One region of the Clostridium felsineum DSM 794 genome, then DNA from elsewhere that is predicted to be linked to it. Evidence: riboswitches for the same ligand, from Rfam matches in the RefSeq annotation. Region 1 holds a riboswitch; each other region holds the start of a gene.
What was found. A riboswitch is a leader RNA that binds a small molecule or an ion and turns the genes downstream of it on or off. The one in region 1 is predicted to bind lysine.

Region 1 (8,711 bases):
TTATAGATCAACAAAAGAGATAATGGAATATGCTAATTATTTTATTAATGATACTAGTATAATACCATTAGTTAGAGATGGGGAAAAGGTTGAAAAAATAACGCTAGCTAGTGAAGATGAGTTTACAGATACTGTAGTAAATTCTATAAAAGATATGAAAAAAGAAGGTATTGAAACCATAGGAATTATATGTGAAAACATGGAGGATACCAAGTATTTCGGAAAATTACTTAAGACAAAAACACATATAAATATAATAGAGAAGGAAGATCAGATATATATTGGTGGAGAAACAGTTATGCCTTCTTACTTTGCTAAAGGATTAGAGTTTGATGGTGTAATTATTGTAAGTAGGCATGAAAAGAAAAATTTAGATAGAGTTTTGTATGTAATGGCTACAAGGGCGCTTCATAAGTTATGCCATATTAATATTTCTATGTAATAGTTTTTTACTATATATTTAAAATGCTTTCAGAATAATTTTTGACTTTAAAAGAGAAAATACTTTTGGAGGTGTTTTAAATGAAAAAATTATTATATATTTCTGTTAATACAAAGCCTGAAAATGCATCAGTAAGCAAAACTGTAGGAAGAGAATTTATAAATAAATTTCTTGAACAGTATTCGGAATATGATCTTATAGAGCATGATTTATGCAGCGAGTACATTCCTGAATTGGATGCTAGATTCCTTAATGATAATGGAGAAATTGTATCAGGAAATGATTATGCATTATTAAGTGAAAATGACCGAAAAGCTGTTGATAGAATAAATCAACTTTGCGATGAATTTATAAGTGCGGATGTATATGTAATTGCTTATCCTATGTGGAGTTCGCTTTTTCCTTCAAAACTTAAGTCATACATTGATTGCATAATACAAAATGATAAGACTATAAAAATTTCAGAAGATGAAGTTAAAGGACTTTTGAATGATAGGGAAAGAAGTGTTCTTTGTATACAATCATCAGGTGGGGTTTATCCAAAAATAATTTCCTGGAAAATAAATCATGGAATAAATTATCTTCATGATGTACTTAGACAAATAGGAATAAGAAAGTTTGAAAAACTTCTTGTTGAAGGTGTAAATACAGAAGATGTAGGTAGAGATAAAGCAATAGAAAAAGCTTTTAATGAAATTGATAATTTGATTCCTAAAATGAATGTAAGAGATTTGGTAAAACAGTAATTTTATAGTTAAGGGATGGGGGATTAAAAATTGTTTGCTAATAATATTTTAACAGGGCAATATAACATAGAAATAATAAAATTTTTACAACAATTTTCTAATCCCTTTTTAGATAAAATAGCTGAAGCGGTTACTATGACAGCAGAAGAATATTTTATAATAGCATTCATTGCAATAATATATTTATGTATAGATAAAAAACTTGGATACATAATGGCAGTAACAATTTTATATAGCAGTATAATAAATTATTATGTTAAAAGTGTTTTTAAAATAAAAAGACCCATAGGAACCTTTGGCATAAGATCACTTAGGTTACAGACAGCAGATGGATATTCTTTTCCAAGTGGACATACTCAGGGGGCCACTGTTTTTTGGCTTTTATTGGTCAAACATATAAAAAAAACTTACATATATGTTATTGCAGCTATAATGATAATTCTTGTTGGTATATCAAGAATTTATCTTGGAGTCCATAGACCTATAGATGTTATAGGTGGATTTATATTTGGAAGCTTTTGTGTTGAAGTTCTAAATAGGACAAATAAATTGAAAAAGTACAAAAAAAACTTAGTCATATTTCTAGTGATTATTTTTCCAATGATGGCAATCACAATATGTATTAATGATGCTAAATTATATCAGGAATTAGGTGCAGTGTTAGGTTTTATAATTGGACATGATATTCAAGAAAAATATATAAAGTTTAATCCTAAAACTAATGCTATAAATAATATAATAAAGATTTTAATAACGATTTTAGGAATGATTATTTTAAAAGTGTTATTTGATGCTATTTTACCTAAAATGTTAGTGTTTTATTTTATAAAGTATTTTTGTATTTTATTATGGTTTACTACTGGTAATTTATATCTAATTACGAAAATATGTAAGACTTCAAGTTTATAGTATAAAAAAGTACAGCGTGAAATTCTATTTTTTCACGCTGTACTTTTTTAAAAAGCTAAGTTGCAGAATAATCTCTATCAACTGTAATTACACAATCATAATTAGGATGCTTTTCATTTATTTTATTCTTTATAGTATCGCCTAAATTTTCCAGAGTTTGTTCAGAAACTTTCTCGTCAAAGGGAACGACTATATCAAATATTAATTTTTTATCATCACCATCCCCGACAATTCTAAAGTCATGAAAGGATTGGACATACGGAAAGTCTTTAAGGATTTTTGAAACATATTTTTTGGCTTCAGTTACTTCTGGAGAACCTATTAAAAGGGGATCCATATGAATTACCACAAATAAGCCCAATTCTTCAGAAATCATTTTTTCAGTTTCATCTATTTTAGTGTGTATGGTCATAATTGAGATATTATAAGGGACTTCAGCATGGAAAGAAATCATTGTTCTTCCAGGCCCATAATTGTGTATTATAAGGTCATGCACTCCCAGTATAACATCGCATTTAAGAGCCATTTTTTTTATTGATTTTACAAGCTTAGGATCAGGTGCCTGACCTAAAAGTGGATCTATAGTATCTTTCATTAAAGAAATTCCTGACCATACAATTAATCCACCTACAAAAATACCAACATAGCCATCTATAGAGATGGTAGAAAATGCAGATACTAAAAGAGATAAAATAACACTTGAAAGTATATATACATCATTTAAGGCATCAGCACCAGATGCTTTTAATGCAGAAGAATCAATTTTTTTACCAATATTTTTATTAAAAAAGCTTAACCATAATTTAAGAGGTATTGCAATTAAAATTATTATAAAAGAAACAAGATTAAAATGCACAGCCTGTGGTGATAGAATTCTTGAAAATGAAGTCTTTATGAATTCTAAACCTACAATTAGTACTATTGCAGATACAAGAAGTGCAGATAAATATTCTATTCTCCCATGCCCAAAAGGATGTTCTTTATCAGCAGGTTTATTTGATAACTTAAAACCTATAAGGGTTATAATTGAAGCGCTAACATCTGCTAAATTATGAAAGGCATCAGCAATAACCGCAATACTATTTATAAAGATTCCGATGGTTAGTTCTATAATAAATAGTATTATGTTTACTATAAGTCCCATAATGCTACTTAAAATACCGTAATTTTCCCTGACTTTTTTATCATTTATATTTTCAAAGTCTTTTATAAACTTTGAAATAATGAGTTTAATAAACATTCTATCACTCTCCGTGTGTATAAACATTAATATCTAGTGCATCATAATTAAAATTATATTTATTATAACATATAATGGCTATATACTGGAAAAAAATAAATACATTCTGTATACTATAACTTAGGAAATTTAAACTATTTATATATTTATTAAAGTAGTTTTCCTATATGTTAAAATAAAATACTAATCTTATATTTTGGAGGAATAGATAATGCAAAATGAACTTGAATTTGCAAAAAAGTTAATAGATTTCATATATGATAGTCCATCACCATTCCATTCGGTGGAAAATATTAAAAATATACTACTTGAAAATGGTTTTACTGAAGTGAAGGAAGAAAATAAATGGGAACTCACTAAGAATGGTAAATATTTTGTTGAAAGAAATGATTCAGCATTGGTGGCATTTAATGTAGGGAGTGGATTTGTGGCAAAAAAGGGTTTTAAAATAATAGGGGGACATACAGATTCGCCTACTTTTAGAATAAAACCTATTCCAGAAATGGTTTCGGAAAATTCATATATAAAGCTTAACACAGAGGTATATGGAGGACCAATATTAAATACTTGGTTTGATAGACCACTTTCTATAGCAGGTAGGGTTACGGTAAGAGGGAAAAACGTGTTATGTCCAGATACAAAGCTCATAAATATAAAAAGACCTATACTAGTTATACCTAATTTAGCTATACATATGAATAGAGATGTAAATAGTGGAATTAAAATTAATCCTCAAATTGATACTTTGCCTGTATTAGGGCTTATTAATGATAAGTTCGAAAAAGAAAATTATCTTATTAAGGTTATTGCTAGTGAACTTGGAGAAGATATTTCTAATATATTAGATTTTGACTTGTTCTTATATGAATATGATAAGGGCTGCATTATGGGAATAAATAATGAATTTATATCAAGCAGTAGATTAGATGATCTTGAAATGGTTCACGCAGGAGTAACTGCATTAGTTAACTCTAAAAATTCTGAAGCTACAAATGTTTTAGCTTGTTTTGATAATGAGGAAATAGGAAGCTCTACAAAGCAAGGAGCAGATTCACAATTTTTATCAGATATTCTTGAAAGAATAGTTTTATCCTTCGGAGGGGATAGAGAAGATTTCTTTAGAGCTCTTCATAATTCTTTTATGATATCATCAGACTCAGCACATGCAGTTCATCCTAATAAGGGAGAAAAGGCAGATCCAATAACAAGACCTCATATAAATGAAGGTCCAGTTATAAAAATAAGTGCAGCTCAAAAGTATACTTCTGATAGTAATTCTATAGCTGTATATGAGGAAATATGTAAGCTTTCGGGTGTTCCGTATCAAAAGTTCGTGAACAGATCTGATGAAAGAGGTGGAAGTACGATAGGACCTATAACAGCTACACATACTGCAATAAGAACAGTTGATATAGGCACAGCTTTATTAGCTATGCATTCAATAAGAGAATTGTGTGGCACTCTAGATCATGTATATGTAGAGAAATCCTTTGAAGAATTTTATAATTTATAGAGAATTATATTGTATATTTATTCTTTGTATGTTACAATTAGAAAAAAATATTAATAACCTTTTGTAGAGGTGCTTTAAGTTAAGAGTAACTGTTTGGAGTTGGCAAATGTTGATAACAGTGAAAGGGACTTTTAGCCGAAGTAAATAAATTGGCGGATTTATTTACTGGCTTTTTATATAATATATGAAGGGCTGTCACTTTATTAGTTATTAGGTAAGTGGAGCGCTACAAGGTACACAACATTGCAATTATAACGGCAAAGGTGTTCCTTTGCCGTTTATTTTTATACATTTGTAGCGCAAAGAAAAAATAGAGAGGTGTTTTAGGTGAAGCTATTTGGCAGTATGCAAGTGGAAAAAAATCAATTATATATAGGAGGAATAAGTTTAGAAAAATTAGCAAAAGAATATGGTACTCCTCTTTATGTAGTTGACGAAAAGTTAGTTCGACAAAAATGCAAAGAATATTATGAAAATTTTAAAGTGAATGAAAATGGAAACAGGGTAGCATATGCAGGAAAGGCATTTTTACCAATTGCTATGTGCCAGATTGTTAAAGAAGAGGGACTCAGTTTAGACGTGGTTTCTGGCGGAGAACTTTATACAGCCTATAAAGCTGGTTTTGATATGGATAATGTGCTTTTTCATGGAAATAATAAGACCTTAGATGAAATGGAAATGGGTGTAAGATTAAATGTTGGAAGATTCGTAGCTGATAATTTTTATGAAATAGAAAATTTGAATAAAATTGCTAAAAAAATGCATAAAATTCAGAAGGTGTTTTTAAGAATAACGCCAGGGATAGAAGCACATACCCATGAATATATAAAAACAGGACAAATTGATTCAAAATTTGGTTTTACATTGATAAATGGGGATGCAATTAAAGCGGTAAAAGAGGTTTTGAAATTCGATAATATAGAATTAGCTGGATTACATTGTCATATTGGATCTCAAATTTTTGATATAGAACCTTATTTAGAAGAAACTAAGGTTATGTTTAAATTTATAAAACAAATAAAAGAAGAAACAGGCTATGAAATAAAAGAACTTGATTTAGGTGGAGGGTTTGGTATTTATTATACAGAAAAGGATAAACCTAAAACTGCAAAACAATTTTGCACAGCTATATTAAATGAAGCAGGCAATTTAGTAAAAGAGTTTAATATAAAAACACCTAAATTAATTATAGAACCTGGTAGATCAATAATAGGAAATGCAGGATCAACGCTTTATACAGTAGGTTCTATAAAAGAAATACCAGGCATAAGAAAGTATGTATCTGTAGATGGAGGTATGTCAGATAATATACGATCTGCACTTTATAATGCTGAATATGAATGTGAAATTATAAATAAGTTTAATGATTCAAAGGAAAAAGTTGCAGTAGCAGGTAAGTGCTGCGAATCAGGAGATATACTCATAAATGATATTTGCATATCGGAAGTAAAGAGTGGCGATGTTTTGGTAGTAGCAACCACTGGAGCCTATGGATATTCCATGGCTAATAATTATAATAAAATACCGAAACCAGCAGTAGTATTAGTTGGAGACGGGAAAGAAAAGCTTATATGTAAGAGAGAAAGTTATGAAGATATGCTTTCAAGAGAATTATAATTTGAAATTTATAATAAAGAATAAAATTATTAAAATAGTAAAAAATAAATATAAGGTAAAAAATTGATTAATCTTTAGGCTGTGATTATAAAGTACAGCTTAAGTTTAGAATAGTTACTTATAAATAAGCAGGGGGCTTAAATATAAGAGATTTGTAAGAAGTCTTTGTGGGGGCTTAGACTTCTTAATTAAAACATAAGAATCCGTTAATTATATGATTAGCGGATTCTTATGTTTTATGGAGTAAAAAAATTGTTTGTTACTTTCTGTTTAAAAAAATATATATGTGGGAATAATAATCGAAGTTAGGTTAACGAGTATATTTGCTGAAAGGATTGATTATTATGCTTTATGTATATATTTTTCTTTTGTGTCTAATTATTTTTGTTATATACATATTGAGGGATATAAATAAAAAGAAAAGTTATGACTATAGTGAAAATTTAAATCAAGATGAGTATTTAAGTGCTATAAAAAACTATAGTAGATTACCTAAAAAAAAGAGTAGTAAGGTTTTAATAAAAAAGCTAGATAGAAGCTTTAGTATGATTATAAGAGGCTACGAATATTTTGATAGAGAAATAAGAAATAGTAAAGAAATAGTGCCGGCAGCAGAGTGGCTGCTTGATAACTTATATCTTATAGAGAAAGAGTATAAAGATATAAAACATAATATGCCTGAAATATGTTGTAAAAAAATGCCTGTTATGCGAGAAGGGGCATTTAAAGATTTACCAAGAGCATATTACCTTGGAGTAAAAATAATAAACAAATTAAGTGGAAAAATAAGTGAAGATAGTATAATTTCATGTGTGCAGCAATATCAAAAAAGTTCTATGCTTACAAGTTCAGAACTTTGGGCACTTCCACTTATGTTTAGAATGGCAGTTATTCAAAATATAAGTAGAATTATTGAGAGTATAGTATTTGCACAAAGGGAGAAGAGAAAAGCTGATAAACTTGGATTTGAAATAATAGACTCACAACAATTAAATGTTGATAGAGTAAAAAAAGTGCTTATGAATCAAGAAATAATGACATCTCATTTTATTGAAAGATTTGTTAAAAGTTTGAGAGATAATGGTGTTGATGATGGGGAAATTTATGAATATATAGATACAAGGCTTCAAATGCAAGAAACCACAACTAGTGAGATGGTGGTTTTAGAACATAAAAGGCAGGCAGAGTTTCAAGTTCTTATGGGTAATTGTGTAAATGCTATAAGGGAAATTGAAGCACTAAATTGGAAGAGCTGCTTTGAAAAATTAAGTATAGTAGAAAGTATACTAAGAGAAGATGCTGCTAATATTTATTCTAATATGGATTTTTCTTCTAAGGATTATTATAGACATAATATAGAAAAAATGGCTAATAGATTTAAAATGCCGGAATCATTTATTGCTAAAGCAGCAGTTAAATGTGCAAAAGAAGACAATTCAAAGTACGATATAAAAAAGCACATAGGATATTACATAATAGACAATGGGGTAAATCAATTAAAATATAAGATAGGTTTGAAAAGCAAAAAAAATGGAATTTTGAATTTATTGAACAATCATAGTGTTGGTTTTTATATAGGAGTTAATATACTTGGAACTATAGCATTATCATACTTTTTGATTTATCTGATTTTTAGAGGAACAAATGATTATAGAATATGGCCGTATGCACTTGGATTTTTTGCTATTTTAGTTCCATGTTCAGAGATAGTTAATGCAGTGTTTAATTGGAGTATAAATCATTTAACTACACCTAAGTTTGTATGTAAGTTAGAATTGCCTAAAGGAATACCTGATTATGCAAAAACTGTTGTTGTAATTCCTGCAATTTTAAATAGTGAAAAAAAAGCTAAAGAGTTAATTGATAGAATGGAGGTATTTTATTTAGCGAATAAAGAGAAAAATCTTTATTTTGCTCTTTTGGGAGATCTCAAGGATAGTAGAAGTGAAGTAGAAGAAGCCGATCATAAAATAAATGAGATAGCTCTTAATGCAGTAAATGCTTTGAATCGAAAGTACCATAATAGGGAAAGTGAGATTTTCTTTTTTTTCAATAGAGCTAGAAAATTTAATAAAGGTCAAGGTAAATGGATTGGTTGGGAAAGAAAAAGGGGAAAACTCATGGAGTTTAACTCACTTTTAAGAGGAGATAAAAATACAAGTTATAATGTTATAAGTGGAAATTTAAATGAATTATATAAGGCTAAATATATAATAACTCTTGATGAGGATACAAAAATGCCAA
Region 2 (8,711 bases), 1.3 Mb from region 1:
TAACATATATAAGGATGGTATAGAAGGTATTATTCAGGATGTTAATGAGAAAGTACACATGCCTAAAAAGTTATATATGGTAAATAATTTTACTATGAAATTTGATTCAAATGGAAAGATTTTATCCTTCGATACATTTTTATATGGAAAAAATGATAAAGGTAAATTACAAACTTATTTAATTAGTTATGATAGAAACAAATCAGATAAGATTATAATATACTTAAATGGTTATGCTAAACCAGATTACAATAAGGATAAGCTACTAGAACCATTTTTTACGCTGATGAAGAAAGCTCCACTTAAAAAAACAGTAAGTAATTGGAGCGAAAAAGCTTATTCTATTAATTATCATGGGAGAAAGAGCTTTTCAAGCAACGTTATTTACCTTGATTCAAAAGGTAAAATAATTGAAAATAGTGACATGAACTATAAAATGGTCGGATACACCTTATCTGTATTTGTACCAGAGAAATTAAATGAATACCAACCAGTAAGGTACAGTTTAATAGAGGGTGCAAATAAGGAAATAGTAGAACCGTATAATGAAGAAAATTCTCACGAGGAAACTAATTCTTCAGAGAAGTTTTATCTATCAAAAAAGGTTGGATATAGGCTGGAAATAGTTGCAGCAGCAGCTGGCAGTAGGTCTTATGCTTTAGAAAAAACCACTGATAGAGTTAATTGGACAACTATAAATCAAGATCCATTTAATGGTGACATTGGTATTGCAAGTGGAATAACTTTTTTAGACAGTAAGCTTGGTTTTCTAGGTTTATCTTTTTCGGGAGGTTCAAGGGGAGAGCTATACTGTACAAATGATGGAGGAATATCGTATAAAAAGGTGAATTTTACTTCTATAAAAAAGGATGCGTCCTTTGATTTACCGACAATGCCATATAAAAAAGGTGGAAAGCTTTATGTTTTAATAGGAAAAGGATCTGATGGTGATAAAACTAAAGAGTTATATCAGTCTACGGATGAAGGAGTAACCTGGAAATACATAAAAGATGTACCTTAAAGATAAATTACTAAAAAGCTTCCTAAGAATTATGTCAAAGGAAGCCTTTTTATTTTTAGGTATATTGACAGCAGGAGAAATCAGTATATAATTATATTGTAAACTATAATGAAAAATATAGTTTACAATAAGAAGGGGGAGTAACTATGAAGATGTCAACTAAAGATTTAATATTATGTGCTTTATTTGCAGCAATAAGCTGTGTTCTATCTCAAATATCTATTCCAATTGGAACTGTACCAATTACGATGCAAGTAATGGCAGTTTATCTTGCTGGAGTAATATTAGGAGCAAAACGTGGTTTTATATCACAATTAGTTTATGTGGTTCTTGGGGCAATTGGGGTGCCCGTTTTTGCTGGCTTTTCAGGTGGTATTGGAGCGGTTGTAGGACCTACAGGTGGATTCATTATTGCATTTCCATTCATGACTCTCATTGTTGGATATGTTTCTGATAAATATAAAAAAAGAATACCTATTATAATATCAATGGTGGTTGCAAGTGTATTTTGTTATATACTTGGATCAGTATGGCTTGCACTTATGACTAAGATGTCCTTTTTAGCAGCAATTAAAGTTGCGGTTTTGCCATTTATACTTTTTGATATAATTAAAATTATCATTGTTTCTATAGTAGCCGTTAGTATAAGAAATGGGATAAAGTCAGGGGGATTAGCATGATAAGGTTAAGACCTCATCATATTATGTGTTTTCAAGGATATGAAGGAAAGGGATATAGCAAAGATTTTATTGAAAATATGGACAAAATATATGAACAACTTGAGGAAAAATCCAAAGTAAAAATTGTTTTTTCTACAGATGATGTATGCAGAAAATGCCCAAATAAAAAACTAGAGAATATTTGTGAAACTAATGATAAGGTAGTAAGTATAGATAGTAAAGTTATTAAATATCTAATGTTAGAGGAAAGAGTATATACATATAAGGATCTCATAGTTAGATTGAAGACAAATATAAATGAAGAAATAATGCAAGATATTTGCGGAAGATGCGCATGGTATACAAATAGTAAATGTAAAAACAATATTCTGAATCTATAAAAGTATATTAAAAAATCAGGTGAGATTAACACCTGATTTTTTTAGTTAGTTAACCTTTGAAATAATGAAATTAACAGCTAAGTCTACAGCTTCATCTAAATTATATTCAAAGCCATGATCTTGCTTTTCAAGTAAATGTAAAGCGCTGTTAGCATAGCTTCCGTAGTATCTTTTTGAAGCAAATGGGTCAACAACTTTATCAGAAGTTCCATGTATAAGGCATACAGGACCTTTATATTGACTTGAGACTTCATAAATTGGTAAATGTTGTGCTGTGCTAAAATATTGGCTTCTTAAAGGTTTATTATTACTTGTAATTGTAATATATTCTGGTATATGTTTTGGATCATAGATTGTACCCATAATTGTACCCTTTAAAGCATCATCCTTTAAGGTTGCAGCTGGTGCCATTTGTACAAGACAAGTAATATCATCAGGATAATAACCGGCGGTCATACCAGCCACAACACCACCTTGAGAATGGCCCAAAAGACTAATATTTTTAACAAAGTCTAATTTTTTTACATAACGTAGAACCTCACCTGCATCCTCTAATTCATTTGGAACAGTCATGTCTTCAAATAGACCATCGCTATCACCATGACCGTTAAAATCAAATCGCAAAGAGACAATATTGTTTTCTAAAAGTTTTTCTGCAAGTGCCAACTGTAGTTTTCTATTACGATTTGAAGTAAAACCATGCATTATGATAACAAGAGGATATTTTTTGTTTTCTTCAAGAAAAGGATATTCCAAAGTACCAACTAAATTTAAGCCTGCTCTTTTTATATTTACAATCTTTTGCATATAACTAATCCTTTCAAAACATGTTGCGTTTACTTAATTATACCGTATATACGATTACTGTTAAAAGGAATAATTACTTCTTTATTTTCTTGTAGTCTTTATCAAAGTACTTTCCAGCACGGATATCATCAGTCATACCTTTATAAGGAGCTTCACTGATAACTTCATTATTATCTTGTCCCGCATTTCCCATATAAGTTATAGTTGCAAATTCAGGAACTACATATTTGGGATAAGTTTCATATTTTACGCGTGATTCTTCCATTAAATCAATGTGTTCATTTTGATAAGTCACAGTGATTTCTGGATGTTCGTGAACCCATTTTGGGAAGAAGATAACTCCATGTAACTTTCCTTCGTTTGGCATAAAATCTAAAGCTACATCAGTACCAGTTGGTTCAGTCCAAGTTATTTTGAATACTCCATCTGTTAATTTTACAATGTTTGCTTCTTGGTCAGTTACCCAACGACCAGCAACCATACCACCATGTATACGATAATCAACAGTATGATCATTTTTTGCATACCATTCATATTCCCAACCATTATCATAAGTATAAATAAAATGTGTTCCTAAAAAGTCATCTAAATCTTTAAATATTTTCTTCTCAGACATAATAATTCCACCTTTCATGTTACATGCATATAAACATGTACTTCAAAACATGTAATTAAAGACATGTTTATCTTATAACATTTATGATATACTTATAATATAAAATTGTCAAGGGAGATAATTATGATTAGAAAGAATATGCTTAGGTACATTATTTTAGGGCTGTTAGAAAAGCAAGAGTTGAGTGGTTATGATATTAAAAAGATATTTGAAGAGGAGATAGGTGAATTTTGGAGAGCAAAGCATAGTCAGATTTATCCTGAGCTAAGAAAATTAGAAGAGCAAGAGTTAATATGTTCACGAGTTGAAATAGTAGGAAATAAACTTGAAAAAAAGTATTATACACTTACTAAAGAGGGAGAAGTAGAGCTTCAAGCTTGGATTTCTTCAGGAACAACAGAGTTATTAGCAACTAAAGATGAATTTATTTTGAAATTATATTTTGTTCATCATAGTAAGGATGTAAGATTAAAAGATATGTTTGAAGAACAAATAAAATTACATAGTGAAAAGCTGGAACATTTAAAGCTTAGAATGAAAACAATTTTTGAAAGAGAAGAATATAAAAAAGAGAATTATGGACACTATCTTATATTAGATCATGCGATTATTAGGGAAGAAGGATATTTAAATTGGCTTAAAAAACAGTATGAGGAGAGTTTATAATTATGAAATACTATTTTGCGCCACTAGAAGGTATTACAGGATACATATATAGAAACGCCTATGAAAGGTTTTTTGGAGGTATGGATAAATATTTCACACCGTTTATTGTGCCAACTAGTAGTGAAAAATTAACCTCAAGAGAATTAAGAGATGTACTGCCAGAGAATAATAAAGTACCTTTTTTAGTTCCTCAAATACTAACTAATGATGCTGAAAAGTTCATTTTTACAACTGAGAAATTGATGAGGTTTGGATACAAGGAAGTTAATTTAAATTTAGGCTGTCCATCAGGTACAGTTGTAGCTAAAGGTAGAGGTTCAGGGTTTCTAAAAAAGAGGAAAGAGCTAGATGAGTTTTTAGAAGAGGTATTTTCCAAGTCAAATGCTAAAATTTCTATAAAGACTAGGATAGGGAAAGATTCTCCAGATGAGTTCTATGAGCTTATTAAAATATATAATAAGTATCCTTTAGAGGAGCTTATTATACACCCAAGAATACAAACTGATTTTTATAACAATAAGCCTAATATGAAGGTGTTTAAGGATGCTTTAGCATTAAGCAAAAATAGGGTGTGTTATAATGGCGATATTTTTAAGGTAGAGGATTATAAAAAACTTACAGAAGAATTTTCAAATTTAAATACTGTTATGCTTGGACGTGGGATTATTTCAAAACCTAATTTATTAAAAAATATTAACAACGTTCATGATTCAGACAAAGAAGTATTGAAAGAATTTCACGATACAATTTATAAAGAGTATCAAAGCTTTCTTTCAGGAGAAAAAAATGTATTATTTAAAATGAAAGAGGTTTGGTTTTATATGATACATTCCTTTAAAGATAGTGATAAATATTTTAAAAAGATACGTAAAGCAAATAGATTAAACGAGTATGAATTAATTGTATCAAGGCTTTTTAAAGAATTTGACTTGATTTAAAGTATAGTGTATACTAAAAAAATAAGTGAATAACTGAGGTAGAGGCGCAGACTTTAAAAGTAAAATTGTTGAGGTAAGCACAATGAAGCAGTTTGAAAGGAAAGGTTGCCGAAGCATATGATTAACGCTTTAAAATCATATTGCTGGGTTTGTATAAAATATATACAAAACTGTCACAAATGGAAATTGTGGAGAACTATCATTTTTGTGGAATTAACGTATATTTGTACGATTGAATATGTGTTTAAGTGCCCTGAGTGTAGTCTCAGGGCACTTTTTAGTTTAGTTACAAATAGAATTAATCTACTTTTTATGTTCGACTTAGTTAATTCGCTTATCGGAAATATAACCGATAGGGGGAATAAAAAATAAATACTACAAAAGAAACAAATTCAAATGAAGTTAAAAGAGGTCTTAAAGCAAGGCATCTTAATATGATTGCTATGGGTGGAGCCATAGGAACAGGAATATTTGTAGCACTTGGTGATACCATACATCAAGCAGGTCCAGGAGGTGCACTTGTTGCATATGCTTGTATAGGGGTTATGGTTTACTTTTTAATGACAAGCTTAGGAGAAATGGCTACTTTCATGCCAGTGTCAGGTTCATTTGAAACCTATGCTTCAAAGTTTGTTGATGAATCCTTAGGCTTTGCGCTCGGATGGAATTACTGGTATAACTGGGCTATTACTGTTGCAGCAGAGATGGTAGCAGGTGGATTAACAATGAAATTTTGGTTTAAGGGTGTACCACCAGCTATATGGAGTATTGGGTTCCTTGTATTAATAGTTGCCTTAAATTTATTGTCAGTAAAGGCATATGGAGAATCAGAGTATTGGTTCGCAGGAATTAAGGTAGCTACAGTAATTATATTTTTAGTTGTTGGGGCGGCAACTATTGTAGGAATACTAGGAGGTCATGCAGTAGGTTTTAAGAACTTTACAATTAAAGATGCACCGTTTGTTGGGGGTGTAAAATCTATTTTCATGATATTCTTAATAGCGGGCTTTTCATTTCAAGGTACAGAGCTTGTTGGTATAGCAGCAGGAGAGAGTGAAAACCCTAAAAAAACAGTACCTAAGGCTATTAATACAATTTTTTGGAGAATTTTAATTTTCTACTTAGGAACAATATTTGTTGTAAGTGCAATAATTCCTTATACAGAGGCGGGCGTTGGTACAAGTCCATTCACTTTAGTATTTCAGAAAGTTGGTATTGCAATTGCAGCAAGTATAATGAACGCAGTTATTTTAACATCTGTATTATCTTGTGGAAACTCTGGTATGTATGCTTCTAGTAGAATGTTATATGCTATGGCTAAGGAAGGAAAAGCACCCAAAGCGTTAGGAAAGCTTAATAAAAGAGGAGTTCCTGTAAATGCACTAGCACTAACTACACTAGTTGCATCAGCTTGCTTTTTAACAGGAATTTATGCTCAAAGTACTGTATATGTATGGCTTGTTGCTGCTTCTGGACTTGCAGGCTTTATTGCTTGGGCAGGTATAGCAGTTTGCCATTATCGTTTCCGTAAAGCATATGTTGCACAGGGACATGATTTAAATAAGCTTATTTATAAGGCAAAGTTATTTCCAATTGGTCCAATAATAGCGTTAGTATTATGTACGGTAGTTATTTTAGGACAAGGACTTACTTACTTTCAGGCAGATAAAATAGATTGGGGCGGAGTAATATCCTCTTATATAGGCTTACCATTATTTATTATATTATGGGCTGGATACAAGATTAAACATAAAACAAAAGTTGTTAATATACATGAAATAGATTTGAATGTTAATACTAAAGATTCAGAATAAGTTGTTTAAATAAAGATAAGAGTCATACCAGTGATTTTGGTATGACTCTTAATTTTGTTCAAGCTTTTGATAACAATTTTTTCACAGATGTATCCACAGAAGTTTCTATAACTAATCCACCATCAATAACTAATGGAGTTCCATTCATAAAGCCTGCTCTTGGACTACAGAAAAAGGCTACCGCATATGCTATATCCTCTGGTTTTCCAACTCTTGCTTCTGGAAGGTTATCCTTAGAGACATTAATAACGCCTTTACACATTGGAGTTGGAATTATACCAGGTTGTACTATATTAACGGTTACACCTGAACCATCAAATTCTTTTGCTAAAGAATATCCCATACCAACCAATCCATGCTTTGCAACTGCATAATTCATTTGTCCTGCAAAGCCATGATATCCAGCAACAGATGAAATTAAAACGATTCTTCCGTATTTTCTCTTACGCATCCGATCACCGCAAGCCTTTACACAGTTAAAAGCCCCAAACAGATGAGTTTTAATAACTGCATCAAAATCTTCTAAAGGCATTTCAGTAGAATATTTTAAAGGTGTAGCATTTCCAGCATTAGATACCAGTATATCTATTTTCCCATATTTTGAGTAAACCTCATCTACAGCTTTATTTACTTCACTGCTATTCGATACATCAACGCTGTAAGTTTCTACTTTTCCACCCTTTGAATTTATTTCTTTTTTAGTTTCCTCGTTTCTAGTCTTGTTTCTAGCAAGGATTATTACATGTGCGCCCCTATCGGCTAGTTCAAAACTAATAGCTTTGCCTATACCAGAATTACCACCAGTTACAATGGCAACTTGATTTAATAATTCTTTTTCCATAATACGGCCTCTTTTTCTATTTTTAAAATTAATTTATATTTTTAGACAGTGTTAAAAGTTTAGAAGAAAAACTTTTTAGTTTTTCACCTTCAGAAGATAGCTGCATTGCTTCTGAAGTTTGAGTTTCAGCAGCATGCGAAAAAGCATTAAATACTTCTATGATATCGCCTATATTTTTCTTTATTTTTATTAAGGTATCATTTATTTGAGCAGTTGAGTCCTTACTATTTGCAGCAAGCTTTCTTATTTCTTCGGCAATAACAGTAAAACCTCTCCCATGTTCACCTGCTCTTGAAGCTTCAATGGCAGCATTGAGTCCTAATAGATTTGTAGTATCTGCAACATCTTTTATATATTTAATTACGTCATCCATGTAAGTAAGTCCATCTTGCGTTTCGGTAACTATACTATTCATATTTTCACTGCTTCCAGACAACTCCTGAGTATTACTTGCTAGTTCTTCCGAAGAAGCGGCGAGTTCTTTGGAAAACTCCTGCAATTCAGTAACCATTTCAAGGACTGTATTCTGCTTTTCCATTGATACAGCAAAATTTATAGATGCTACCACATTATTAGTATTTGGATTAATTATAGGAATACAGTGGCTTGAAATGGGAAAACCAAAAGCCTCCTTTGGATAATCTACAGACTGTTTTTTTCTTGATAAAATTGCTTTTTCGGTCATATCACCTTTGTTTAAGGTTGAACCTTCACTAATGTTTAATTTGAAGGTTTTTGCTTGAGAGACGGCTACGAATTTTTCTTTATCAGTGATTCCCAAGGCTACATCATCAGAAAATAACTGTGGTAAAGTGGAGCACAGTATTTTTAGTGCTTCCAAAAGTTCGTCATCGCTAATGTTCATTTGTTACATCTCCTTTGATAGTACTTATATACAATATATCGTATATTTTCCAGAAGACATAATAATGCTTTTTATTCTAAATT
Region 3 (8,711 bases), 1.2 Mb from region 1:
CTTATATGCTTTTAAGCACTTACTCTTTCATCTTAACAAAGCACTCTTTTGTAGTCAAATAAACTTTTATTACATTTAATCTTTATTATTTGTAATAAACTATTGAATTTTTACTCATTTCATGATAAAAAGTATTTAGCCTCATATTTTAATATGTATGTGCAAATAATATTCTAAAAGAAATATTATAAAGAGGTGATGAATATGAATATACCTAACTTACTCACCCTTTTTAGGCTTTTTTTAATTCCTTGCTTTATATTTGCTTTTTTTTCAAATTCAAATAATTGTTTAATTAACTCGGCAATTATTTTTTTTACGGCCGGTTTTACAGATATATTAGATGGATATATAGCAAGAAAATTTAATGAAATAACTAAATATGGAACTGTACTTGATCCACTTGCCGACAAACTCATGCTCTTAACAGTTTTAACTTGTTTAAGTATAAAAGGTTACATACCAATATTAATATTAATTATAATGTTAGCTAAAGAATTTTCTATGATAATCATAGGTATTTTTCTTTATGGGAAAAACATAGTAATTCCCGCTAATATATGGGGTAAAATATCAACACTAATTTTCTATGTTGCTATTCTATTCTTTGTTTTTGATAAAACCTTTGGAACATATATATTATATTTAGCTCTTTTAGGTGCGGTTATTGCATATATAAACTATTTTTTCATTTTTTTATCTAAATATAATGAGAAGGTTACTAAATAAAAAGGGTTCTCCTTAAAACCAATATTGACTTTAAGGAGAAACCTTTTATCTTTAATTATATGATTTTTATTTAAAATATCTGTTTAATAAGCCCTTAAATGCAGATCCATGTCTTGCTTCGTCCTTGCACATTTCATGTACTGTATCGTGTATAGCATCATAATTAAGCTTTTTAGCTAATGTTGCAAGTTCCTTCTTTCCTTCACAAGCTCCCTTTTCTGCATCAACTCTCATTTGAAGATTTGTTTTAGTATCTGCTACTACCACTTCTCCTAAAAGTTCTGCAAATTTTGCTGCATGCTCTGCTTCTTCAAATGCTATTCTTTTATATGCTTCTGCAACTTCTGGAAATCCTTCTCTATCTGCCTGTCTTGACATTGCAAGGTACATTCCAACCTCTGTACACTCCCCTGTAAAGTTAGCTCTTAAGCCTTCTAGAACTTCCTTATCTACACCTTTAGCTACTCCTATTTTGTGTTCATCTGCCCATCCTTCTGCCTCATCTTTAACTTCAACAAATTTATCTTTTCCTGCATTACATACTGGGCATTTTTCTGGAGCATCCTCTCCTGTATAAATATATCCACAAACCACACATTTAAATTTTTTCATTTTCGTTTCCTCCATCAATCTATTTTAAGACTACACTTAGCCTCTTCTATTCTATTTATATTTTTATTAATTTATTTCAAGTAATATCTATATTCTATTTAAAATATCTATTTAATAAGCCTCTAAAAGCAGATCCGTGTCTTGCTTCATCCTTGCACATTTCATGTACTGTATCGTGTATAGCATCATAATTAAGCTTTTTAGCTAATGTTGCAAGTTCCTTCTTTCCTTCACAAGCTCCCTTTTCTGCATCAACTCTCATTTGGAGATTTGTTTTAGTATCTGCTACTACCACTTCTCCTAAAAGTTCTGCAAATTTTGCTGCATGCTCTGCTTCTTCAAATGCTATTCTTTTATATGCTTCTGCAACTTCTGGGAATCCTTCTCTATCTGCCTGTCTTGACATTGCAAGGTACATTCCAACCTCTGTACACTCCCCTGTAAAGTTAGCTCTTAAGCCTTCTAAAACTTCCTTATCTATACCTTTAGCTACTCCTATTTTGTGTTCATCTGCCCATCCTTCTCCCTCATCTTTAACTTCAACAAATTTGTCTTTTCCTGCATTACATACTGGGCATTTTTCTGGAGCATCCTCTCCTGTATAAATATATCCACAAACTACACATTTAAATTTTTTCATTTTTAACTTCCTCCCTTTATCTCTCTCATATAATTAAGCTAAGCTTATTTGATTTTTATATTAAATTTATTATCTCTTTATATTTTTGCTACGTCCTTCTGACAATTATTATTATATAATAGTTATTATCCGTTTGCAATAGTTTTTTAAAATTTTTCTTGTAATTTTTTTCTTCACTATTTGTAATGCCCTGGTATTCCAAGCTTTACCACCACAAAAAATATTTTTTATGAAAGATTGTGTACTAAAATATATCATTACTTTTGCATTAATATTATTTATATGATAAACTGTTTATAAAATTAATTCTTACCTAGGGTAGAGGTGCTGTAGTTATTATTACTCCTTCTTAGCTGGCAGGCTGTGAGGAATGAGGAAAGGAATTTCAGCCGAAGAAAGAATTCTCGCAGGAACTCTTTCTGGTTTTGTATAGAATATATGCAAAACTGTCACTATTTCTATAGTGGAGAGCTACAAGGTGCACGTGATATGTTGATATTAACAGTAAAGGTGTTCCTTTGCTGTTAATTTTTTTGTACCAATAAAACCCCTGGTAAGGGAAAGAGGGATTAAATGAAATTAGAAGGCGTTTTAGTACCATTAGTTACTCCTTTCAAGGATGGGAAGGTAGATTTAGTTTCATATGAAAAGCTTATAAAAACATATTCTGAAAAAGGCGCAGCAGGTTTTATGCCTCTTGCAACAACTGGAGAAACTCCTACTTTATCAGATTATGAATATGAAAGTATTTTGGACAAAACTCTTGAAGCAAACAAGCTTAATCTTCCTATATATGTTGGCTTTGGTGGAAACAACACTGAAAAAATGACTAAAGATATTAAAAAACTTGAAAAATACAATATTCAAGGTATTTTATCTGTATGCCCTTATTACAATAGACCTGATCAAAGAGGAATATATGAACATTTTAAAAGAATATCAGAATCCACTTCTTTAGATATAGTTCTTTACAATATACCATATAGAACTGGACGAAATATTGAAAATGATACAATAAGAAAGCTTTCAGAACTTAAAAATATAGTAGGTATAAAAGATGCTTGTGGAGATTTTAATCAAACCACAGAACTTTTATTAAATAGACCAGAAGACTTTTCAATACTAACTGGCGAAGATGCTTTCTTTTATAGTACTCTAATGCTTGGTGGAGATGGTGGTATAATGGCATCAGCTCATTTAAATACAGAAAAATACGTTGAAGTATATAATAAGGCAAAGCAAAATGATCATGTGGGTGCATTTAAGCTTTGGAAAGAAGTCGTAGATATAATACCAATGTTATTTAAAGAACCTAATCCATCACCAATTAAATACTGCCTTCATAAGCTTGGAGTAATAAAGTCCGATGATGTTAGATTACCTTTAGTTAGTATATCAAAAGAACTATCACTAACATTAGATAAGTTATTAATCCTATAAGTTGAATTTTACAAAGTGCTGTAAAACTATTTTTTAGTTTTACAGCACTTTTCATTTATATAACTATTTTACATAATTACAATATATAATTATAAATGATGTAAATTTATACCCGATAAATTATAATAGGTAAACTAAAATAATATATAAATTAGGAGGATCTATGAATAAAAAATTACGAAACACATGTATTGCTTCTATGTTACTCGTTTTGGGAAGCGCATCAAGCGTTTTGGCAAAAGCCACAGCAAATATTAATCATAGAGAAAAAAATAATTTAAGTGCTAATTCAGTAAAAAACGTAAATACATATAAATCAGAAGAGACTAAACCAATACATCAATATACTTTTGATAATGATGAACCAAATGCTTATTTCACAACTGATACAGGAAGTGAAGCTAGTAGCTACAGTTTTGCAAATGTTAATAATACAGGTTTGGTAAATGAAGATGGTAAAATATTTAGAAGATTTAATAGTGACAATAGTCAAGTAAATATTTCTGCCTCTTCTATGCCAACCAAGAATGTAAGCATGAAGTTTGATGTTAGATTTCCTCAAAATAATACAGGAACAAGTACTATAATATCTTCATCAGATGGAGTTAATTTAAAGTTACAGAATAACTTCCTAAACTTTTATATCACATACCACAATGCAAATATAAATCGTATACAAAGCACAATTAACTTAACTGCTGATGCATCAAAATATTTAGATGGTAAATGGCATACAATTGTACTTAGTTATGCTGGGGATTATGCATTAAATGGGGTAAAAATGTATGTTGACGACTTAGTAAATCCAATAGCAGTAGGCACTGAACAAGCAAACGAAACAAATGGACAGGGTGAGGACTTTACTTTAGGCGGTGGAACCTTTGATTTAGATAATTTTCAGGTATATGATAAAATATTAGATTATACCACTAAAATAACAGGGATTTCTTTAAATAAGGAAACAGATGAATTAAAAGGTGGAGAAACAGATACACTACAAGCTATAATTGCACCTGACAATACTACAAATAAAAATATAAAATGGAAATCCAGTGACACAAGTGTAGCAACAGTAGATAGCAATGGTAAAATTACTGCAATTGGAAAGGGAACTGTTCAAATAACAGCCTCATCAGAAGCTGATAGTAACGTGAGTGCATCTTGCACCGTTACTGTAACAAATGCACCAGATCTCATAAAACCAATTGATGAATTTACCTTTGATGATGATACTGTTCAACTAGGTGGTGATCATTTAGTCGATACAGGTAATTATAACAAGAATAAGATTCCTTCAAGTTATGGATATGCACATAATACAACCATAATAAAAGAAGATGGAAGGATCTTCAGAAGATTTAATGGTGACAGTAGTACAGCCGATATTTTTGCCTCTTCTATTCCAGCTAAAAATGTAAGCATGAAGTTTGATGTTAGATTCTCTCAAAATAATACAGAAACAAATACTATAATATCTACATCAGATGGAATTAATCTAAAGCTAGAGAATAATTCCTTAAACTTTTATATCGCATACCATAATACAAATATGAATCGTATACAAAGCACAATTAACTTAACTGCTGATGCTTCAAAGTACTTAGACGGAAAGTGGCATACAATTGTACTTAGTTATGCTGGAAATTATGCATTAAATGGAGTAAAAATGTATATTGATGACTTAGTAAATCCAGTAGCTATAGGAACTGAACAAGCAAACGAAACAAATGGACAAAGTGAGAACTTTACTTTAGGTAGCGGAACCTTCGATTTAGATAATTTTCAGGTATATGATACAATATTAAATTAATGTTTTATTATCTTTCATAAAATATACTGTAAAAAATAAATAACATTTCATATATAGTTATCCACATTTATGCTAAAATAAAAAATATAAATGTGGATACTTTTATGTAAAGGTGGATAACTTTTTAATATTTTAATTGAAGGTGATTATTACATGTCAGAAAACAGAATAAAAAAATTAACCCCACTCTCAGAAACAAAGTTTTTAAGTCTTTATGATATTGAATATGAAAATAAAAAACACGATACAAGGCATTGGGCTGTAGCTTCTAGAAAAAATTATAATACTCTTAAAACTCAATACTTTGATAATCTATCCGAAAAAGCAGATGCAGCTATTCTTGCAGCTTTTCATAAAGATACAGAAAAAATAGTTTGCATAAAACAATTTAGAGTACCTCTTAATGATTATGTATATGAACTTCCTGCCGGTCTTATAGATAACGGAGAAGACTTCAAAGAGGCTGCAAAACGTGAACTTAAAGAAGAAACTGGTCTTACACTTTTAGATATAAATTATGATAAAAGTAAAAGTAAGGTATATGCATCTGCAGGCATGACTGATGAGTCTGCTGCAATGGTATTTTGTACTTGTACAGGAACCGTATCTCAAAATTATCTTGAGGATGATGAAGATATAGAAGTTGTTTTACTCTCTAAAGAAGATGCAAAGAAGCTTTTAAAAGACGATATAAAAATGGATATGAGAGCTTTTATAACTCTTCAAGCCTTTGCTGAACTTGGCAGTAAGTTATTTGATTAATAAAGGAGACTTTAGAGAATGATTGATATTGTAAGTGATGTTATTAAAGAGATGATTTTATATTTTGATGGAGATGTACGCCGTATAAACCATGCTTTAAAGGTTTATAGCTTTTCAAAAACTATAAGTGAATTGGAAAAACTACCTGCTGATGATTTTAAAATCCTTGAGGTTGCTGCTATTCTGCACGACATTGGCATTAAGGAAAGTGAAAAAAAATACAATTCTTCAGCTGGAAACTATCAAGAACTAGAAGGCCCTCCTGTTGCTAAAAAACTTTTAGATAAGTTTAACCTTAATTCTTCATTTGTTGATAGAGTTTGTTACCTTATAGGTCATCACCACACCTATACCAAAATCGATGGTTTAGACTATCAAATCTTAGTAGAGGCTGATTTTATTGTAAACATATTTGAAGATTCAATGGATAAAAACGCTATAAATATAATTAAAGAAAAATATTTTAAAACCTCTACTGGTTTAACTCTTCTTGATAGTATGTATAATTAGTAAAAGGGAGTGTCGCAAAATGATTAAAATTAATCATGAGCGATGCTCTTTTTTTGTTTAAGCTATAAAATTGCCTAATATTTTAAATACTATATTAATTATTTGAATTTCCATGAGATTTTGACGCACTAAAATAAACCTAACTATATTATTCCATAATTAGGAAATAGTTTTTAATTCGTGAAGATACTTTTGAGTTCTTTCATTTTGGATTTTTAAATGTAATTTGTTAATGTTATATCCAAAACAAAGCAAAATAAATTCAGTTTTTACACTATTTTTTCCACGTGTTAAAAATCTTTTGAATTCATAGTCGCTTTTTAAAATTCCAAACGCACCTTCAACTTGAATAGATCTGTTCATTCTCAATTTAGTTCCCAATTCAGTTTTGATATTGTTGTATGAAATTTGACGCTTTTTAATAAAAGTCTTTGAAACCTGCATTTTTCGGTTATTCTTTGCTTTTGTGCACTTTGATTTCAAAGTGCAGTTATCGCAATTTTCACATTCATAAACAGTAACCTCAGACGTATACCCACTTGCAGATTTTTTATGAATAATATATGATGGGAATAATTTTCTATTATTATGACAAATATATGTATCTGTTTTAACATCATATTTCATATTTTCACGCTTACTGATGTCGTTTTTAAAACTTCTTTTTTTCCATTTCTCATAAGTTTGAGGTTTTATATATGGTATTTGATTATTAGACTCTAAAAACAAATAGTTTTCTTCACTTTCGTAACCAGAATCTGCAATCACATTAGTATATTTATGACCAATTTTTTCTTGCATATTAGTAATCATTGGTATTAATGTTGCTATATCATTTCTATCATCAAATACTCCAACACCAGTTACATATTCACTATCAACTGCTATTTGTACATTATAGGCAGGTTTTAATTGACCATTTCTCATATGATCATCTTTCATATGCATGAAAGTTGCATCAGTATCAGTTTTAGAATAGCTATTTCTTTTTGAAAATATTTTCTTACTTAAATTATATTTTTCTTGTCTTTCTTTATATTGTGATAGTTGTTCTATCCACTTTTGAATTGCAGTTTTTCTTTTACCGATTCCATGAACAAACTCTATATTTCTTTTTTCTTTTTCAAATAAAAGCCATTGAAGAATTTTGTTTATATCATCAATCAAAGTTTCTCTCTCAATAGTGAATTTCATTAATCTTTCAAGATTAATGGTTTTAACAAGAGCAATAATTTTATCAAACATCTTACCTTCATTTTTATAAATAGCTTTCTTCCAAACAAAAGTATATCGGTTGGCATTTGCCTCAATTTTAGTACCATCGATAAATACATTTTCAAATAATAATTCTTTTTCTTTAGCTAAATAGTTAACTTGTTGATAAAATAAATCTTCAATCACTTCATTTGAAAGATATTTTTTTCGAAATCTACTTATAGTAGCGTGATCAGGTGCTTTAAAGCCTTGAAGTAGCCATTTGAAATTTATATCTCTTTTGCATGCTTTTTCTATCTTTCTACTTGAATAAATATTTTGAGAATAAGCATAAGATATTATTTTGAACATGATTTTGGGTTCAACTGCTGATTTTCTTCCTACGGAAGAATACGCCTTGTACAATTTTTTATAATTTAATCCCTCCAACAAATAGCTTAGCAAACGAACCGAATCATCTTCTGGTATTAAGTTTTCTAAATTTAATGGTAATATAAGTTGCAAATTATCATTAAATTGATTATAATTTTTTGTGTATAATTTAGTTACGTTCATAATTTAATTATACAATCAATGTGAGTTCTTCGGAACTCACATTTTTTATATACAACAAAGGAGCTATTGCAAAACTATTTTTTAGTTTTGCAACAGCCCCTTTTCATTTTATTTTAGAGATTTTCTTATTTCTTGTTCTATTTCTTTAGCTTTAGGTGATAATTCTTTTTGAACATAATCTTCATTACTCATTTTTACCAAAAGTAAGTCTAATATTCCTTCTAATGCATTAGGTGTTTTTCCACTATTACTATTACTAATATAAGTCTTAGGTACCAAATCAATTTTTGATTCCTTTAATGCTTCCGCAAGTTTTGACATAACATCTTGAATTACTTGATATTGTGGTCCACCATAAGCATTTACTTGCTCTTTTGCTGCTATAGCTCTTGATATACCTATCTTAGCTTCCTTATCAGCTTGTGCTTCACCAATAGA

Region 2: it holds a riboswitch for lysine, as region 1 does, so the genes downstream of both, CLFE_RS02130 (amino acid permease) here and lysA (diaminopimelate decarboxylase) in region 1, are expected to answer to the same signal.
Region 3: it holds a riboswitch for lysine, as region 1 does, so the genes downstream of both, dapA (4-hydroxy-tetrahydrodipicolinate synthase) here and lysA (diaminopimelate decarboxylase) in region 1, are expected to answer to the same signal.

The regions. Positions count from the first base shown of each region.
Region 1 is NZ_CP096980.1:4,015,917-4,024,627, reverse strand. Features, by position in the region: gene CLFE_RS18765 (HelD family protein) at 1-442, shown strand, start outside; gene CLFE_RS18760 (FMN-dependent NADH-azoreductase) at 523-1,188, shown strand; gene CLFE_RS24310 (phosphatase PAP2 family protein) at 1,219-2,097, shown strand; gene CLFE_RS18750 (cation diffusion facilitator family transporter) at 2,153-3,337, opposite strand; gene CLFE_RS18745 (M18 family aminopeptidase) at 3,549-4,850, shown strand; lysine riboswitch at 4,907-5,087, shown strand; gene lysA (diaminopimelate decarboxylase) at 5,178-6,467, shown strand; gene CLFE_RS18735 (GH36-type glycosyl hydrolase domain-containing protein) at 6,812-8,711, shown strand, end outside.
Region 2 is NZ_CP096980.1:416,516-425,226, forward strand. Features, by position in the region: gene CLFE_RS02095 (WD40/YVTN/BNR-like repeat-containing protein) at 1-1,021, shown strand, start outside; gene CLFE_RS02100 (biotin transporter BioY) at 1,168-1,701, shown strand; gene CLFE_RS02105 (DUF1284 domain-containing protein) at 1,698-2,081, shown strand; gene CLFE_RS02110 (alpha/beta hydrolase family protein) at 2,127-2,888, opposite strand; gene CLFE_RS02115 (phenolic acid decarboxylase) at 2,962-3,504, opposite strand; gene CLFE_RS02120 (PadR family transcriptional regulator) at 3,628-4,170, shown strand; gene CLFE_RS02125 (tRNA dihydrouridine synthase) at 4,173-5,108, shown strand; lysine riboswitch at 5,140-5,315, shown strand; gene CLFE_RS02130 (amino acid permease) at 5,477-6,922, shown strand; gene CLFE_RS02135 (SDR family NAD(P)-dependent oxidoreductase) at 6,981-7,763, opposite strand; gene CLFE_RS02140 (methyl-accepting chemotaxis protein) at 7,792-8,628, opposite strand; gene CLFE_RS02145 (glycoside hydrolase family 43 protein) at 8,710-8,711, opposite strand, start outside.
Region 3 is NZ_CP096980.1:292,424-301,134, reverse strand. Features, by position in the region: gene pgsA (CDP-diacylglycerol--glycerol-3-phosphate 3-phosphatidyltransferase) at 205-729, shown strand; gene rbr3B (NADH peroxidase) at 796-1,341, opposite strand; gene rbr3B (NADH peroxidase) at 1,436-1,981, opposite strand; lysine riboswitch at 2,293-2,463, shown strand; gene dapA (4-hydroxy-tetrahydrodipicolinate synthase) at 2,555-3,421, shown strand; gene CLFE_RS01470 (Ig-like domain-containing protein) at 3,585-5,231, shown strand; gene CLFE_RS01465 (NUDIX hydrolase) at 5,385-5,993, shown strand; gene CLFE_RS01460 (HD domain-containing protein) at 6,012-6,503, shown strand; gene CLFE_RS01455 (IS1182 family transposase) at 6,663-8,273, opposite strand; gene CLFE_RS01450 (SPFH domain-containing protein) at 8,382-8,711, opposite strand, start outside.